Regions from separate parts of the Bacillus cereus group sp. N8 genome, predicted to be linked through region 2. Evidence: riboswitches for the same ligand, from Rfam matches in the RefSeq annotation. Region 2 holds a riboswitch; the other holds the start of a gene.

Region 1 (3,208 bases), on a different contig from region 2:
TTCTATTTTTTTATTTACGCTGTTTTCGTAAGAATTGTTGCTATCTTGACCATACTGATAAAAGGTTGACTTTCAACTAGTAAATTGGATTTAAAGGAGGGTTAACATGAAAGATGAATTAAGTATAAATATCTATTTAGATGAAACTGATACTCCGTTTTCAAGATATTATAGCTCAGATGATGTTCACCTAAGCTCTGACCTTGAAGATTTTATTTTGTCAAAACTGCACAGTGGCAAAAGAAAAGAAGTAGAAATATTTTTTTTAAGTCAGAATGATTTTGACGAAAAGTCATTGAAGACTGCCACATTTAACACTTTTTCTAACCTCTTGAACGAAGAGGAATATACATATTCGAGAAATGTCAAAAAGGCTATTGTTTTGTTTGTGCTTGGTATTATTGTTGGGTTAATATTCTTGAAACTTTCAAGCACTCATGCCTATGTTGCAGGAGTATTAAGCATTGTGTGTTGGGTTTTTATTTGGGCAGGTACAGAGGTTTATTTTTTTGAAAATCAGCAAATCAAACGAAATATTAGAAAATGCAAGAATATTCTAAATGGTAATGTGCACAAAAAATAGAATTTTAGTAAATATTTATAAAGCTGATTTTCGGATTCTACCTTGTGCATTTATTTAGGTGATTGTTTGGACTTGGAAATCGTGTTGAAGATTAATATCGCCATACGAAGAAAGCTTTCATAAATACTTAAGACCTGGATTTAATCTAAGGTCTTATTTTCATCGCAAAAAAACAACAATCTATACGAAAAGGGCCTTTATTTAAAACATATAAATATGCGGGAAGTAATTATCTCGATCATTACGCACGCCCTATCATGTCACCTATACAAAGTGCTCTTTTTTTGTTTGTATAATTAATTAATGCTTGTTTAAACTATAAATAGTTAGTCCTTTCCAAACACCAGCTTGCTTCCATTGTTGTTTCATTTTCTCTACATAAGAGGGGCTACGATTATACATAATGCTAATATCTTTATCTGGGATGCCTTGTTAATTCAATTCGCGTACACGCTCCGGAGTAAGCCCAATGGGTATATCTTTTCGTTTTCCACCACGATTTCTCGGCTGCGTATCAAGGTATCTACCCAACTGGCGTAATTCTTCACCAGTCGGGCACTCCTTACATTCATTGATACTGAAACATTCGTTAGATGTACGGTTATAATAACAACGTCTACATTTCTGTTCGATAATATCGCCAATTTGGTATGTGAGCTCTTTGCGTTCTTCTTTTGTCAGTTTCATACCATCCACCTACAAGCCTGCCTTGAGCGCCATACCAAGCGCTTGTGTTGTATTTATGATTTACAAAAACCTAAAAAAAGTATTGTCCATACATACGTATTAGCAATACCTCTTTTCTTTATCTTATTACATCTTTTACATCTGTATCCACTGGCCACTTTTCTAAAGTATAAGCCATTTCCCAAAATGAATATTCATATTGACTACTAATAATGAAATGCTGTTTCATACGCTTGCGGTCAGACTCTGTCACTTGTTCAGCGATAGTATCTAACCGTGTAATTTGCTCTTCAACTAATGTACGGAACCAATCAGATCCATAAGCAGAAATCCATTCGTTATAAATTGGTTCTTCTGGCTGACACTCTTTTAAACGCTCACCAATTTCATAATATAACCAGTAGCAAGGTAAAATAGCTGCAATAATATCTCCTAAATGCCCTTCATAAGCTGCACGATACATATGAGATGTATATGCATATGCAGTTGGCGCAGGGATAAAATTATCTTTTTCTTCTTTTGTAATCCCTAATTTCTTAGCAAAATTCTCATGTAATGATAATTCTGCCTCGTATGTATTTTGAGCATGGTGTGCCATACGAGCTGTCGTTTCTAATTCCAGTGCCTTTGCCGCTCCTAAAGTTTGTACTCTAGCAAAATGACTTAAATAATATGAATCTTGAAGCACATAATAGCGAAAACTAGCTAAATCTAACGTTCCTTCGCCAAGTTTTTTTACAAAAGGATGATTAAAACTAGCTTCCCAAATTGAATCTACTTCTTTACGTAATGATTGTGAAAAAGTCATTTATATCCCTCCAATAATTTATAAACCATACGTGTTTACCCACAATTATTATAGCTGTAAAATAAAAAAACTTTCTTTACAGGCGTAAAGAAAGTGAAATAGACAATGTTTATTTATTCGTTAATTATGATTGTCTTCCCACTTCCCTACGCTGGTATTAACCAGATCAGGTACTAAGAGTCTCAAATTCCCATTTGATCTCAGCCTATAAAGGCCCCCCTAGTGGATAAATATTTGGTTGTCGTATTGCAATTATCATAGCATACTTCGTAGAACTATCAAAAGTTTTAATTGTACAAATATCTTAAAAACCTTCTTCTTTCCTTACTTTTAATGAAGTTTCAATTATCATATCTAATAGTTTACTATAATTAATTCCAGCCGCATCTGCACTTTTTGGTAGTAAACTTGATTGTGTCATTCCTGGTAATGTATTAACCTCCATTACATATGGAATTCCATCCTTCACCATCATATCAACCCTTGCATAAACACTACATTTTAATGCTTTATAACATGCCAATGACGCTTTATTTACACGTTCCTGTACTTCAGCTGGAAGTTCTATAACTTCTTCAATTGTACTAACATCATCGTATTTTGCATTGTAGTCAAAAAACTCAGCTGCATGTCGAATTGAAACGATAGGTAACTGTTTACCATCAAAAATTGAACATGTAATCTCGTCACCTTTTATATACTTCTCAATTACTACTTCAGAATCCCATTCGAATACAGTTTCCAGCATTGAGATTAATTCATTTTTATCATTGACGATCTTTACGCCAACACTCGAGCCGCCAGAGTTTGGTTTTACCACTAACGGAAATCCTAACTTATCTAAATCATCAAGCTTTAGATCCTCCATTTTTGTAAGTTCAATCCAATCTGGTGTTTCTACTCCTTCATAACGCAAAATCTTTTTCGAAATATTTTTGTCCATACATATACCGCTAGATAACATATTGCTACCGCTATATGGAATACCTAAACTCTCAAGTGTTCCTTGAACTGTACCATCTTCTCCGTATTTTCCGTGTAATGCTAGCAATGCAAAATCAATGTCTTTCGCTTTTTCAATTAAATCCATTTTTTCATTTAACGTAATTGGAACGATTTCATACTTATTT
Region 2 (3,208 bases):
TTGCAACTCTACAAACCTATTCCGTTTCAAACAATCTCCTCCCTATTTCTAATTTTTAATATCAAAAACAAACAAAAAGCTATGTAGCGTTTTAATACTACATAGCTTTTTTCTACAAACTCTTACTTACTTCCTCTACTAGCTTCTTCGTACTCTCATACGCAGATTCCGCTAAACTAATCGCAGAAATAACAGAGACACCATCCGCACCGGCTTCTATAACCGAAGCGGTATTTTCAATCGTAATCCCACCGATACCAACAATCGGTATCATAATTCCTTGTTCTCTAAAGTGGGTTAAACCTTTCGTTCCTTGAACTGCTTTCGTATCTTTTTTCGTACTCGTTGGGAAAATAGGGCCAACACCTAAATAATCAGCTCCGTTTTCAATTGCCCAGCATGCTTCTTCAATTGTATGGGTAGATACACCAACAATTTTATCTCCCATTTTTTCACGAACAGAAGTAATTCCTTCATCATCTTGTCCAACATGCACGCCATCTGCATCTAACTCAAGAGCTAGTTCCACATCATCATTTACGATGAATAGTACACCATACTCCTTACAAATTTCTTGTAGTTCTTTTGCGAAACAAATACGTTTCTCTCCCGTTAAAGCGCCTTCCCCCTTTTCACGAAATTGAAAAATTGTTATACCGCCTTCAAGTGCATCTCTCAATACTTGTAGTGGCTCCTTCGTACAATTGTTACTTCCCATAATAAAATATACTGGTAATAACCTAGACATTTTATCCATTGTAATACGCGACATCTAGTTCCCCTCCTTACTGTATAACCTCAATCTTCCCATACTTCTCAATATCATCTGAAGTTGTATTCGCTAACTGATTTAAAAATTCAATTTGGAAACTACCAGGTCCCTTTTCCACTGTCTTAGCAGCTGCCAGTTCCGCAGCTACACCATAAAACGTTAATGCCGCTACTGCTGCATTTACATAATCCTTTTCTACTGCTACAAATGCTCCTATTACAGAAGTTAGTAAACAACCAGTTCCCGTAACTTTCGTTAAAATGGGATGACCATTTCGAATAAGAATAGTTCGCTCTCCGTCTGTAACAACATCTTCTTTTCCAGTAATCACCGCAACTGTATTCAATTCGTCTGCTGCCTGCCTTGCAATACTTACGACATCGCCATTTCCAGCACCGGCTTCTACCCCTTTAATTTCCCATCTTTCATTAATAACGTTCGCTATTTCAGCTGCATTTCCGCGGATAATCGCTAAATCGATTTCAGCCGGAATATGTCTCGCAACTTCTGTCCGATAAGAAGTTGCGCCTGCACCAACTGGATCAAATAATACTGGTACATCATTCGTGTTTGCTGATTTACCAGCAAGCAACATTGCTTCTACTTCTTCAGGACGAAGTGTCCCCATATTTAATACTAACGCTCCAGCAATGCTAGCCATTTCTGCTACTTCTTCTTTTGCATACGCCATTACAGGCGATGCCCCTAACGCTAACAAACCGTTAGCTGTAAAATTTGTTACAACAACATTTGTAATATTATGAACGAGCGGATTAGACTCTCTCACCAAATCCACTACTTTACTAATTTCTTTCATATTCATCCTTCTCATCCCCTAACTATAATGATGGGAGATACACAAAAAGGCACTTTGCGCGTACGCAAAGTGCCTGAACATGTGCTTTTACACTCTCCCTACGCTGGCATTATCCAACAGGTTCAAATGGTCAATGACGGACTAGTAGTCATACTCTCAGTTTGCATCCACAAACTCCCATGTGTTTATTATTCATCTACTTCAAAGTCTACTCTTATTCTAGTAAAATAACAAGTTCTTTCCTGTTATAGAATGATAGAGATCATAACTCTCCTGGTTCAACCATTCTTTGCCTTTATATAAGTAAAACTCTCACACGTATATTTCATTACAAATAACTCAAACCGTCAGCAAAACTGAATAGAACAAAGATGTATGCTATATTTAACGTATGGAAATTTGAAAGGATGTTTTTAAATATGGCAAAAAGTATTGTAATTGCTGAAAAACCTTCTGTTGCACGTGATATCGCACGTGTACTGAAATGTGATAAAAAAGGAAACGGCTATCTTGAAGGTAGTAAATATATTGTTACTTGGGCTTTAGGCCATCTCGTTACATTAGCTGATCCAGAAAGCTATGATGTGAAATATAAAAAGTGGGATTTAGAAGATTTACCAATGCTACCTGAGTGTTTAAAACTAACAGTTATTAAACAAACAGGGAAACAGTTTAACGCTGTGAAAAGTCAGCTTATTAGAAAAGATGTAAATGAAATCATTATAGCTACTGACGCCGGTCGTGAGGGAGAGTTGGTCGCACGCTGGATTATCGATAAAGTTAAAATGCAGAAACCGATTAAACGTCTATGGATTTCATCTGTTACCGATAAAGCAATTAAAGATGGCTTCGCAAATTTAAAACCAGGAAAAGCATATGAAAATCTATATGCTTCGGCTGTCGCACGTTCAGAGGCTGACTGGTATATCGGGCTTAATGCGACTCGAGCATTAACTACTCGCTTTAATGCCCAACTAAATTGTGGTCGTATTGTGTTGTATCCTGTCAATAGCTAGGGTGAAATTAATTTTACTAGTATTTATACGACTTGTATGAATTACGCCCAAACAATTCCGGTTGCAATTATTGTTTCATACATTAAAATATTATATTTTTCTTCCTCAATCCGTCCCCCCTTATATAAAATGTTCGTAACTACTCAGCTAGCCCCTAGTTAAAAACGTGAGACAAGTAAAGTTAATCGCTACGCAGCACTACCTCTGAGTTTTTGCTAGACGCAAATTTAATTCACCTGTTCTAATCCATTCTTGGATTCTCAGAAAAATAGATTTCCCTTACTTTTTAACGTGCCCATATAACTTCTAATTCGTAAAAAATTGCGAGCACCATATTCACTCCAGAACGAACCATTTATTTTTTGTGTTAGTTTTGACGTATGTCTCGTTCCATTTGATTGTTATCAACTGGAAAATTTCAAAGGGCGTATAGCACTAAAAGCAAACACACCTAATTCAGGTGTGTTGAGGAGTGTTAACACAATTGTAGGTTTGAAATAAAGTTTGAGCAAAAATTGATCACAAGTGTTGATTTTATAATAGAAAAAACCCACGCATTTTGAAAAAAGATTAATCAAAATGCATAGGTTAGGCTTTAATGCG

The links. A riboswitch is a leader RNA that binds a small molecule or an ion and turns the genes downstream of it on or off. The one in region 2 is predicted to bind thiamine pyrophosphate.
Positions count from the first base shown of each region.
Region 1: it holds a riboswitch for thiamine pyrophosphate, as region 2 does, so the genes downstream of both, tenA (thiaminase II) here and thiM (hydroxyethylthiazole kinase) in region 2, are expected to answer to the same signal.

Region 1 covers NZ_JAEHBK010000022.1:8,485-11,692, reverse strand. The annotation lists gene JDS80_RS23135 (hypothetical protein) at 107-583, shown strand; partial or broken gene JDS80_RS23130 (hypothetical protein) at 884-1,270, opposite strand; gene tenA (thiaminase II) at 1,389-2,078, opposite strand; TPP riboswitch at 2,205-2,309, opposite strand; gene ddlB (D-alanine--D-alanine ligase) at 2,383-3,208, opposite strand, start outside.
Region 2 covers NZ_JAEHBK010000007.1:100,011-103,218, forward strand. The annotation lists gene JDS80_RS13345 (alpha/beta hydrolase) at 1-30, opposite strand, end outside; gene thiE (thiamine phosphate synthase) at 113-772, opposite strand; gene thiM (hydroxyethylthiazole kinase) at 786-1,595, opposite strand; TPP riboswitch at 1,668-1,780, opposite strand; partial or broken gene JDS80_RS13360 (toprim domain-containing protein) at 2,009-2,581, shown strand.